3 regions of the Pseudomonas sp. SA195 genome follow, and region 3 is predicted to be linked to each of the others. Evidence: predicted binding sites of a transcription regulator. Region 3 holds the regulator's gene; each other region holds the start of a gene.
What was found. The regulator sigma-54, encoded in region 3, starts transcription at its own class of promoters, with help from an activator protein. The targets are predictions, from matches to a motif close to ANTGGCATNNANNTTGCTNT.

Region 1 (4,133 bases), 1.2 Mb from region 3:
TACGCATGGCCTGATACGGCGGCGCTGCGCAAGCGACGTGCGGTGCAGGTGAAAGGTGCGCGGCGCGCTGGCGATGAGTATCGTGCCATCGACATCGAGGATTTCCACCACCAGTTGATGCGTCCCACGATCAACGTTGTGCAGTGCGAACGCCGGCTGGGGCGACGGCTCGCCGACTGCCTGCCCATCGAGCAAGAGTCGGAACAAATGTCCGGGGCGCAAGGCTGGGTCGCTGCTCGCAACAACCTGCACGTTGCCAGCATTTTCGCGAAGCGTGGCATCGGCGAACGGCTGCTCTATGTCGAGCCGCTCGTAGCGAGGCCTGGCCGCCTTGGGGGCAGGCGCTGGCGTGGCAGGCCGCTGCGTTTCAACGGCTGGCATGCTGTTGGTGGGGCGCGATTTGACTGCCTCGACTGCGCGACCACCGGGGCGATCAGTGAAAACCCGGTTGCCCTGCTCATCGGTGTAGCTGTAGATATCGGCGGTCGATGGCAATGCGAAGACTGCAAGCCAAGCAGCAAGGCAAACGCTAAGGCGTTTCATCATCGCCCCGGGCTGGAGGTGTGGACGCGTTGCACCGTGAACGTCTGGCTGGTGCGCTGGATAACTTGACCATTAGCGAGCACTTCGACCTCCAGTCGATGGGTGCCTCGATCGACGTTATTCAGCTGCATTGATGTTGAAGCGCTGGGCGCGGCCAGCGGCGTGCCGTCGAGCAAGAAGCGCAAGAGGTGCCCGCTGCGTAGCGGTGGATTCATTTCAGCCGTGGCCATGAAACTGCCGTTGTTCGCCCGCAGCGCCTCTTCATCGGGGATGCCGCCGATCGCGAGGCTGGCATAGGGCTGCTCCTGCTTTTCCTGCGTATCGACCGATAGTGGTGGTGGCGGTTCGGGGGTGCGGATGTCGACGGTGTTGGCGGGGGGCAGCTTGACCTGATCGGCTGCGACGCCTTCAGGCGGCTGGTTGGTGAAGACCGTGTTGCCACGTTCGTCCGTGTATTTGTAGATCTGTGCCATGGCAGGGGCCGATAGCAACACGAGCAGGCTGAGCAATGCGATGCGCATGGGTAACTCCGCGGCTGGGAATGCCTGAAGCCTTGCACCCCACCGGCGAGCAAGCAAGCGCTAGACGTAGAATTTGCGAGCGGGGCGTACAAACGAAAGAGGCCTCCCGAAGGAGGCCTCTGGTGTCACGCGGACCGAATCAGACGCTGTAGTACAGGTCGTATTCCAGCGGGTGAACGAAGGTGCGGACCTTGATTTCTTCCTCGCTCTTGAGCTCGAGGTAGGCATCGATGAAGTCGTCGGAGAACACGCCGCCCTTGGTCAGGAACGCGCGGCCCTTGTCCAGCTCTTCCAGGGCTTCCTTCAGGCTGCCGCAGACCTGCGGGATCAGCTTGCCTTCTTCCGGCGGCAGATCGTACAGGTTCTTGTCGGCGGCATCGCCAGGGTGGATCTTGTTCTGGATACCGTCCAAGCCAGCCATCAGCAGTGCGGCGAAGCACAGGTAAGGGTTGGCAGCCGGATCCGGGAAGCGCGCTTCGATACGGCGGGCTTTCGGGCTGGATACGTACGGAATACGGATCGAGGCGGAACGGTTGCGTGCCGAGTAGGCCAGCATGACCGGTGCTTCGAAGCCCGGGACCAGACGCTTGTACGAGTTGGTCGACGGGTTGGTGAAGCCGTTCAGCGCCTTACCGTGCTTGATGATGCCGCCGATGAAGTACAGGGCGGTCTCAGACAGGCCGGCATAGCCTTCGCCAGCGAAGGTGTTCTTGCCGTCCTTGGAGATCGACATGTGTACGTGCATGCCCGAACCGTTGTCGCCGTACAGCGGCTTCGGCATGAAGGTCGCGGTCTTGCCATAGGCGTCGGCGACGTTGTGTACGCAGTACTTCAGGGTCTGAACTTCGTCAGCCTTCGCAACCAGCGTGTTGAACTTCACACCGATTTCGTTCTGGCCGGCAGTCGCCACTTCGTGGTGATGCACTTCGACGACCAGGCCCATTTCTTCCATGGCGTTGCACATGGCGGTACGGATTTCATGGTCGTGGTCGCACGGCGGAACCGGGAAGTAACCGCCCTTGACGGCTGGGCGATGGCCCTTGTTGCCGCCTTCGACGTCCTGGTCGGTCATCCAGGAACCCTGTTCGGAGTAGATCTTGAACATGGAACCGGAGATGTCGGACTTGAACTTCACTTCGTCGAAGATGAAGAACTCGGGCTCCGGACCGACGAAGACGGTATCGCCGATGCCGGTGGACTTGAGGAATTCCTCGGCGCGCTTGGCGATGGAGCGTGGGTCGCGGTCGTAGCCCTGCATGGTGCTCGGCTCAACGATGTCGCAGACCAGGATCAGGGTCGGCTCTTCGGTGAACGGATCCAGCACGGCGGTTTCGTCGACCGGCATGAGGATCATGTCGGAGGCTTCGATGCCTTTCCAGCCATGGATGGAGGAACCGTCGAACATCTTGCCGTGCTCGAAGAAGTCTTCATCCTGGGCATCACGAGCCGGAACGGTGACGTGGTGCTGCTTGCCTTTGGTATCGGTGAAGCGCAGATCAATCCACTTCACATCGTAATCTTTGATCAGTTGAAGCGACTTCGACATGGTGCTCTCCAAGTGGTGGAAGCGTGACAGGTTGCTTCCGAATCTAGGGTGAAGCCGGGCGAGGATAGTCCGCCAAGGCGACCTGCCTCACAAGGGAGCAATTTGCATGCCAGTGCTCCGAGATGGGTCCAGGCGCCCTATAAAGGCAGTATTCGTCTGATTCGACGGCTTAGGCGCGAAAATGATCTTCAGAAATGCACCTTATTGGTGCTCTTTAAGTGGGTAATGCTCCATTAAGGTGCGGCAGCGTCGGTTCCCGATAAAATTGTCTAAAGCTTGACCAATTCCGATATACTCCGCCCCCCTCTTTTCAGGCCATTCCAGCGCCGCGTTGTCCTCATGAAGCTCATCGTCAAGGTTTTCCCCGAAATCACCATCAAGAGCCCGCCGGTGCGCAAGGGGTTCATTCGCCAGTTGGCGAAGAACATCCGTGCCGTGCTGCGCGACCTCGACCCCGAGCTGCGGGTGGAAGGGGTGTGGGACAACGTCGAGGTGGAAACTGCGCAGACGGATACGAAGCTGCTGCGCGATATGATCGAGCGCCTGCGCTGCACGCCGGGCATTGCGCATTGCCTAGAAGTTCATGAGTACCCGCTGGGGGACCTGGACGACATGGTCGAGAAGTGCAAGTCGCACTTCGCCGATCGCCTGGCCGGCAAGATATTCGCCGTGCGCTGCAAGCGCGCCGGCAAGCACCCATTCAGCTCCATGGACGTCGAGCGCCATGTTGGCAGCCAGCTACGTCAGCAATGCGGAGCCGCAGGCATCTCGCTGAAGGCGCCGGAAATCGAAGTCCGGATGGAGATTCGCGACCAGCGCCTGTTCATCGTGCATGCGCAGCACGACGGCATCGGCGGCTATCCGCTGGGCGCGCTGGAGCAGACCCTGGTGCTGATGTCCGGTGGTTTCGATTCCACCGTCGCCGCCTACCAGATGATGCGCCGCGGGCTGATGACCCACTTCTGTTTCTTCAACCTTGGTGGCCGTGCGCATGAGCTGGGCGTGATGGAAGTAGCCCACTATCTTTGGAAGAAATACGGCAGCTCGCACCGTGTGCTGTTCATTAGCGTGCCGTTCGAAGAAGTGGTCGGCGAGATTCTCGAGAAGGTCGATAACAGCCAAATGGGTGTCGTGCTCAAGCGCATGATGCTGCGCGTCTCGACACAAATTGCCGAGCGCCTGCACATCGATGCGCTGGTGACCGGCGAGGCGATTTCCCAGGTATCCAGCCAGACCCTACCGAATCTCTCGGTCATTGATTCGGCAACCGACATGCTCGTGCTGCGACCGCTGATCGCCAGCCACAAGCAGGACATCATCGACAACGCCTTCGAGATCGGCACGGCCGAGTTCGCCAAGAACATGCCCGAATACTGTGGCGTGATCTCTGTGAACCCGACGACCAAGGCCAAGCGCTATCGGGTCGAGCACGAGGAAAAACAGTTCGACATGGCCATTCTCGAGCGCGCCCTGGCCAATGCCAGACAGGTCGCGATCGACCGTGTCATCGACGAGCTGGGTCA
Region 2 (4,133 bases), 640 kb from region 3:
CCTGATTGAACTGCTGGGAAATGTCCGACAGCAGGACGCCGCTGCCAACTGGGTTCTTGCCGGAGCCCAGCATCGAGGCAGCGTACACGTCGGAAAATTCCGCTCGCGACTGTTTGAAGCCGACCGTACCAGCGTTGGCGATGTTGTTACCTGTGACGTTGAGGTCTTTGCTGGCGGCGCGCATGCCGCTAAGGCCGATATTGAACGACATGAAAAGCTCCTGTTACCGGGACGTGCCGGCGGTTATTGACCGATGACCTGGACTTTTGACAGCCCGATGCTGCCGACACCGGCCAGATTGAGCATCAGCTCACCGCCGTTCTGTCCGAGAGTGACGCTGTCTACGTTGGCGGGAAGCATGGTGTAGAGCCCCTTGGTCTCGCCTTGGTAGGTCGCTTGTGCTTCGAAACGGTAGGTGCCCGGCGGCAAAGTCTTGCCGCTCGAATCCTTGCCGTCCCACATGAACGAAACGTTGCCCGCTTGTTGCTGGCCCATGTTGATGCGGTTCACCACGGTACCGCTGCTGTCATAGACGTTGACCGCCACGTTGCTGCTGGTCGTGGGCAACACCAGGCTTGCCTTGAAGGTTTCGCTGGTATCTACCACCGCCTTGTCGGTCGGCACGATGACCTTGCGCCCGACCAGCGAAGACGCCTGCAACGCCTGGGACGACTGGTAGCCCGAGAGCATTGTTTCCATGCTGCTGTTGAGCTTTTCTACGCCTTCGACCGTACTGAACTGCGCCAACTGGGCGATGAACTCACCGTTTTCCTGGGGCGCGAGCGGGTTCTGGTTGTTCAGCTGGGTGACCAGCAGTTCGAGAAACTCATTCTTGCCGAGGTCGTTGCTCTTAACCTCGCGATCCTTGATCTGGTACTGGTCTAGTACCGAACCGGTACCGCTGACGCCGCTTGTCGTGGTCATGGTGATCTCTCGTAGCGATTACTGACCGAGGGTCAGGACTTTCTGCAGCATGCTTTTGGCCGTATTCATCAAATCGGCATTGGTCTGGAATGAGCGGCTGGCCGAAATCATATCGGCCATCTCCTCGACCACGTTGACGTTCGGGTAGTACACGTAACCGTCGGCGTTCGCAGCGGGATGATTGGGCTCGTAGCGGGCCTGCAGCTCGCTCTGGTCTTCGACGATGCCTAGCACCTGTACACCCGCGCCGGCTTGGTCCTGCTCGGCGAATAGTGAATCGTTCGGCGCGCCGCTGGCCTGTTGCAGCATGGTCGCGAACACGGGGTGACGTGCGCGGTACGTCTGATCGACGCTGGATGACACCGTCTCGGCGTTGGCGATGTTGCTGGAAATGGTATTCAGCCGAGTGCTCTGCGCACTCATGCCGCTACCTGCGATATTGAAAACGTTGCTAAGGGACATGGAAATGGCTCCTCTTATTCGCCGCGCAGGGCGCTCATCAGCCCCCTGAACTTGCTGTTGAGCAGAGTGAAGCTGGCCTGGAAGTCGATGGCGTTCTCGGCGTAAGCGGCTTGCTCCACCTGGGCATCGACAGTGTTCTGGTCGAGCGAAGCATGCGCCGGCGTGCGGAAGCGCAGACCGGGATCGGCAATTTCCATCCCCTCGGCAGCGATATGCTTGCCGTTGGTGACGCTCACCCCGAAGCCACCCTCGGTCTTGCTCTGTTGAGCAGCCAGCACGGCGCCGAAATCGAGGTCACGGGCCTTGTAGTTGGGGGTGTCTGCGTTGGCAATGTTATTAGCCAGCACTTCAGCACGTTGCGCGCGGAAGCCGAGCGCTTTTTCGTGGATGCCGAGTGCCTTGTCGAAACTGATGCTCATGATCTGGACCTTTGCCGGATACAAGTCTGCCTGGCAGAACATCAGCAAAGGGCGTGCCACTTGTTCAAACGACTGATCTACAAGGGATTCAGAGCACACGTCGCGGCAAGGGCGTCAAAAGCGGCAAGTTTTTTCCGATTCCATTGCCGCTGTTTCGCCGCGTGACGACAGAAAACCGCCGCCGCTCAGGCCGTCATTTGGCCTTATAGATGATGCCTGGGCTGCACTGCACCATTTGGTACAGCTCAGGTAGGCCGTTCAGCGCTTCGGACGCGCCGAGGAAGAGATAACCGCCCGGTTTGAGCGTGGCATGGATACGGCGAAGAATGTCTTTCTTCACATCCGCGGAGAAATAAATAAGCACGTTGCGGCAGAACACCACGTTGAACTTGCCCAGCGCGGCATAGCTGTCGAGCAGGTTCTGCACACGAAATTCGACGCGGCTGCGGATGGCCGGTTTGACGGCCCAGCGCCCAGGCGCCTTGACGTCGAAGTAACGCTGCAGGCGATCGGTGGACAATCCCCGAGCAATCGCGAGACTGTCGTACTCGGCCGCCTTGCTTGCAGTCAGCATCGCGCCGGACAGCTCCGTCGCGACGATCTGCACGGCAGTTTTCGGTTGGCTCGGGCTGTTGCGCTCGTACTCGTCGACCGTCATTGATAGGGAATATGGCTCCTGACCAGACGAGCAAGCCGCCGACCAGATGCGCAGTCGCTGCCCTGGCGCCGATTTGAGCAGCTCCGGCAAGACGCGACTCTTCATGACCTCGAACGGATAGGTATCGCGAAACCACAACGTCTCGTTGGTCGTCATGGCGTCGACAACCTGCTCGCGCAGGCCGCTACGAGGCTGCGCCTGGATTTTCCTCACCAGGTCACCCAGCGTCTTGAGGCCTTGTTGCTCCATCAGCTTATTAAGCCGGCTGGACACCAGGTACTGCTTGTTGTTGCCCAGCAAGATGCCGCAAGTCTTTTCCAGGAATACCCGGAACTGATCGAAATCCAGATCACCTGACACTAATCACGCCCCACAGGTCGTTTTGTTGAGAGGCTCGCGCCTCATTTTCCATCCGTCATCCGGACACGCTGTATGACTCGACCCGCCAGATCGTCCGGCTGGAATTTAGCAAGAAAATCATCCGCACCGACTCGTTTAACCATCGATTGGTTGAACACACCGGAGAGCGAAGTATGCAGGAGAATGTGCATATCCCGCATATCCGGGTCCTGACGAACCTCAGTCGTCAGGGTATAGCCGTCCATTTCCGGCATTTCGATATCCGAGATCATCATCATGAACTCTTCGGACGGCTTCTTGCCCTGCGCCACCAAGCCCTTAAGGTAGGTCAGCGCCTGGCGGCCATCGTTATGGGCCACGACCTCAATGCCGAGGTTCTGTAGACAACGGATAATCTGTTTCCGCGCAACGGAAGAATCGTCGACGATCAATACGCGGCACAGCGCAGCCTTGGTGTGAGTTTCTTCGTCAGTGATGCTGACCGAAACGGCCTCGGACACCGGTGCAACCTCGGCCAGCACCTTCTCGACATCGATGATTTCCACCATCTGACTATCGATATGGGTGACAGCAGTAAGGTAATGGTCGCGCCCTACCCCTTTGGGTGGTGGCAGGATGGCTTCCCAATTCATGTTGACGATGCGCTCGACGGAGCGCACCAGGAAGCCCAGCACCTTGTTGTTGTACTCGACAATGATCGCGAAGCTATTAGAAATGTCTTCCAGGGCCGGCTTGCCGGTGGCCAGTGACAGGTCAAGGATCGACAGCGTGCTGCCGCGGATATTCGCGACGCCACGCACCACGGGGCTCGATCGAGGCATAACGGTCAGCTTCGGGCACTGAAGGACCTCTTTGACCTTAAACACATTGATCCCGTACAGCTGCTTGCCATCGAGCTTGAACAGCAACAACTCCAGACGGTTTTGCCCGACCAGCTGCGTACGCTGGTTTACGGAATCCAATACACCGGCCATGCCAGGTTCCTCTTGCTTGCCAGATAGGCGCTGAGTCAGTTGTGAGCCAGGGCGTGACGGCACGCCCCTTGCTTTATCGTTGGTCATGAGCGAACTGATGACTTTTTTCCGGCGTTCCTGCATTGCCCTTGCAGCCCTCCTACCCGCCTTAGGCGTGCTGGCCGAGGGTGCAGGGGCGACAGCCGCAACCCGCCCTGAACAACTTATCGACGCGACCCAAGCCTTTCTTGAGCGTGAGGTGACGGAATACCTGCAGCGTAGCCAAATCCAGGCGCGCTACCAGGTGGAAGTCAATCGGCTGGATCCTCGCCTGCGCCTGGCTGCCTGTGATCAGCC
Region 3 (4,133 bases):
AGGCACCATGAAGATAACTGGCGACACCGTTACCATCACCCAGAACGCAAACGGTGACGTGGAGGTCTTCACGTCCATCGGCAAGCCGGCCTATTACGAGCAGAAGCCCGCCGTCGACAAGGAGATCGTCAAGGCGTACGGCCTGACCATCCAGTATTTCGCGGCAAACGAGCGCATCGTGCTCATCGACCAAGCCAAAGTGGTCCAGGAAGGCAATACCTTCGAAGGCGAGAAAATCGTTTACGACACCCAGCGCCAAATCGTGAACGCCGGGCGCGCCACCAATGCGGATGTCACGACCCCGCGCCCACGGGTCGATATGGTCATCCAGCCGCGCAAGCGCGACCAGCCGGCAACGGAGCAGAGCGAGTAATGGCAACCCTCAAGGCCCAGCACCTCGCTAAGAGCTACAAGAGCCGCCAGGTCGTTCGTGATGTCAGCCTGTCCATCGAAAGCGGCCAGATCGTTGGCTTGCTAGGCCCGAACGGCGCGGGCAAGACGACCTGTTTCTACATGATCGTTGGCCTGGTCAGGGCCGACCAGGGACGAGTCCTCATCGACGATAACGACGTGACGCACCTGCCAATGCACGGCCGGGCACGCGCTGGCATTGGGTATCTGCCGCAGGAGGCCTCGATCTTTCGCAAGCTCTCGGTCGCCGACAACATCATGGCCATCCTCGAGACCCGCAAAGACCTCGATCGCAGTGGGCGCCAACAGGCGCTGGAAGGGCTGCTGCAGGAGTTTCACATCAGCCATATCCGCGACAGCCTGGGCATGAGTCTGTCGGGCGGGGAGCGACGCCGGGTCGAGATCGCACGTGCGCTGGCCACCGCGCCCAAGTTCATCCTGCTCGATGAGCCGTTTGCCGGCGTCGACCCCATATCGGTCGGCGATATCAAGCAGATCATCCATCACCTGAAGGCCAAGGGTATCGGCGTGCTCATCACCGACCACAACGTGCGCGAGACGCTGGATATCTGCGAGACAGCCTATATCGTCAACGATGGCCAGCTGATCGCTGAAGGCGACGCGCAAACCATCCTGGCCAACCAACTCGTCAAGGAAGTGTACTTGGGCCACGAATTCAGGCTCTGACCGGCTTTTTTTTCAGGAGACGTCGCGCCCAAGGGCTAGGCAAAGGCTTCGCCAGCAGGCATATAATTTGCTTCCTCTGGCGCCCAAGCCGCCAACAGTCGGAACAGGCGCGGTTGCGCCGGCAAACAAGGTTCGAAGTCCTCTGCCATGAAACCATCGCTAGTCCTGAAGATGGGCCAGCAGCTGACGATGACACCGCAGCTGCAACAGGCCATACGGTTGCTCCAGTTATCCACGCTCGATCTCCAGCAGGAGATTCAGGAAGCGCTGGATTCCAACCCCATGCTGGAACGCGAAGAGGATGGGGATGATTTCGAGGGCTCGGACGTAATGGCCGAGTCGATCGAGACCCAGACGGACAATGCTTCGACGCCCGAACCGAACGGCGCGGACAGCCGTTATGAAGAAACCGTCAGCACCGCCGAACACGCCGATGAAGGCGATTGGGGCGACCGCATCCCTGACGAATTGCCCGTCGACACCGCTTGGGAAGACATCTACCAGACCAGCGCCAGCAACCTGCCGAGCAGCGATGACGACGACTGGGACTTCACCACCCGCACGTCCGCTGGTGAGAGCTTGCAGAGCCACCTGCTCTGGCAGTTGAACCTTGCGCCCATGAGCGACACCGACCGGCTCATTGCCGCCACCCTGATCGACTGCATCAACCCGCAGGGCTACCTCGAGGAAACGCTCGAAGAAGTCCTGGAGTCGTTCGATCCAGAACTGGAAATCGAGCTCGACGAAATCGAAGTGGTGCTGCGCCGCATCCAGCAGTTCGAGCCCGCCGGGATTGGCGCCCGGGACCTGCGCGAATGCCTGCTTCTGCAGCTGCGCCAGCTGCCTGAGCGCACGCCCTGGCTGACCGAGGCAGTACGCCTGGTGAGCGATCACCTGGATATCCTTGGCAACCGCGACTACGCGCTGCTCATGCGCCGCATGAAGCTCAAGGAGGACGAGCTACGCCAGGTCGTCGACTTGATCCAGACGCTTAATCCGCGCCCCGGTTCGCAGATCGAGGCGAGCGAACCCGAGTACGTCGTGCCGGACGTCATCGTACGCAAGCACAACGACCGCTGGCTGGTCGAACTCAATCAGGAAGCGATGCCTCGTCTGCGAGTCAACGCGCAGTATGCCGGCTTCGTCAAACGCGCCGACTCCAGCGCCGACAACACCTTCATGCGCAACCAGTTGCAAGAGGCGCGCTGGTTCATCAAGAGCCTGCTCAGCCGCAACGAGACGCTGATGAAGGTTGCCACGCAGATTGTCGAACACCAGCGCGGCTTCCTCGACCATGGCGACGAGGCGATGAAGCCGCTGGTCCTGCATGACATCGCCGAAGCGGTGGGCATGCACGAGTCGACGATTTCCCGCGTGACCACTCAGAAATTCATGCATACCCCACGCGGCATCTACGAGCTCAAGTACTTTTTCTCCAGCCACGTCAGCACCGCGGAAGGCGGCGAATGCTCGTCCACCGCGATCCGCGCGATCATCAAGAAGCTGGTCGCCGCGGAAAACCCGAAAAAGCCGTTGAGCGACAGTAAGATCGCTGGTTTACTGGAAGAGCAGGGCATCCAGGTAGCACGCCGTACCGTCGCAAAATACCGTGAGTCACTGGGTATCGCGCCGTCCAGCGAGCGCAAGCGGTTACTGTAGATACCGGGTGATCCGGCCGAATCTCTTACGCTGGCGAACCTCTGGTCCGCCAATCCGCACGTGGCAAAAGGAGATGCAGTATGCAAGTCACTATCACTGGCCTTCACCTTGAAGTTACCGAGCCCCTGCGTGACTACCTCGAGGAAAAGTTCGAACGGCTGGAACGGCATTTCGACCGCATCATCAACGTTCAAGTGATCCTTCAGGTCGAGAAGCTCAAGCAGAAGGCCGAAGCCACCCTTCATGTCGCCGGACGCGAAGTTGTTGCCAACGCCGAGCACGAAGACATGTACGCCGCCATTGACCTGCTTGCCGACAAGCTCGACCGCCAGCTCATCAAGCACAAAGAAAAACAGCTCGACCACAGCCAGGGTGCCCTAGCCCGCTAGCCCATCATGATCCGACTCGAAAATATCCTGACCCCCGCACGTTCCTTGGTGAACGTGCCGGGCGGCAGCAAGAAACGCGTCCTGGAGCAAATCGCCAAGGTGATTGCCCGGGATCTCCCCGACCTCGACCCGCAAGCCATCTTCGAAAGCTTCGTCGCCCGCGAGAAGCTCGGCTCCACCGGATTCGGCAACGGCATCGCCATCCCGCACTGTCGCATGACCGGCTGCACCTCGCCCTTAAGCGCGGTGCTGCACCTGGGCGCACCGGTGGATTTCGATGCGATCGACGGCGCACCGGTTGACCTGCTGTTCGTCCTGCTCGTACCCGAAGCAGCGACAGATGAACACTTGGAGCTACTGCGCCAGATCGCCAGCATGCTTGACCGCGACGACGTCCGCGAGCGCCTGCGCAGCGCCTCGACGTCCGAATCGCTCTACCAGACGGTGGTTGACATCCAGAGCGGCCAATAACGCCGGAGCTGCGCATGCAGGCCAGCGAGAAGTGAGGAACGAGACGTGCCCAAGACCTGCCACCGCTCGCGACACCGACGCCGTTCGGCCCAGGCCGTGCACCAAAGACCCCGCCGGAAGAACGCGCCATGCGCCTGATCATCGTCAGTGGCCGCTCCGGCTCCGGCAAAAGCACGGCGCTCGACGTGCTCGAAGACAACGGTTTCTACTGCATCGATAATCTGCCGGCGGGGCTGCTTCCCGAACTGGCAGAGCGCGCCTTCCTGCACACGGAATTACTGCAACCCCAGGTCGCCGTCTCCATTGACGCTCGCAATCTGCCGAGCCAGCTCAAGCGCTTTCCCGAGCTGCTCGTCGAGGCAAGAGCCCGACACATCCAGTGCGACGTGCTCTACCTGGACGCAGCTGATGAAACGTTGCTCAAACGCTTTTCTGAAACACGCCGCCGTCATCCGTTGACCACCGAGCGACGCTCGCTGGCCGAGGCCATTCGCGACGAAGAAAAGCTGCTCGCCC

Region 1: a site for sigma-54 is predicted at 2,705-2,724, ahead of glnA (glutamate--ammonia ligase). Genes of this name have one in related genera too.
Region 2: a site for sigma-54 is predicted at 1,847-1,866, ahead of flgB (flagellar basal body rod protein FlgB). Genes of this name have one in related genera too.

Annotation. Positions count from the first base shown of each region.
Region 1 covers NZ_CP096392.1:4,204,789-4,208,921, reverse strand. Annotated here, with positions in the region: gene M1D78_RS19705 (DUF4124 domain-containing protein) at 1-543, opposite strand, end outside; gene M1D78_RS19700 (DUF4124 domain-containing protein) at 543-1,064, opposite strand; gene glnA (glutamate--ammonia ligase) at 1,204-2,610, opposite strand; gene thiI (tRNA uracil 4-sulfurtransferase ThiI) at 2,950-4,133, shown strand, end outside.
Region 2 covers NZ_CP096392.1:1,583,538-1,587,670, reverse strand. Annotated here, with positions in the region: gene flgE (flagellar hook protein FlgE) at 1-211, opposite strand, end outside; gene flgD (flagellar hook assembly protein FlgD) at 244-924, opposite strand; gene flgC (flagellar basal body rod protein FlgC) at 943-1,386, opposite strand; gene flgB (flagellar basal body rod protein FlgB) at 1,401-1,805, opposite strand; gene cheR (protein-glutamate O-methyltransferase CheR) at 1,999-2,823, opposite strand; gene M1D78_RS07385 (chemotaxis protein CheV) at 2,865-3,797, opposite strand; gene flgA (flagellar basal body P-ring formation chaperone FlgA) at 3,895-4,133, shown strand, end outside.
Region 3 covers NZ_CP096392.1:942,801-946,933, reverse strand. Annotated here, with positions in the region: gene lptA (lipopolysaccharide transport periplasmic protein LptA) at 1-373, shown strand, start outside; gene lptB (LPS export ABC transporter ATP-binding protein) at 373-1,098, shown strand; gene M1D78_RS04280 (RNA polymerase factor sigma-54) at 1,246-2,757, shown strand; gene hpf (ribosome hibernation-promoting factor, HPF/YfiA family) at 2,838-3,146, shown strand; gene ptsN (PTS IIA-like nitrogen regulatory protein PtsN) at 3,153-3,617, shown strand; gene rapZ (RNase adapter RapZ) at 3,746-4,133, shown strand, end outside.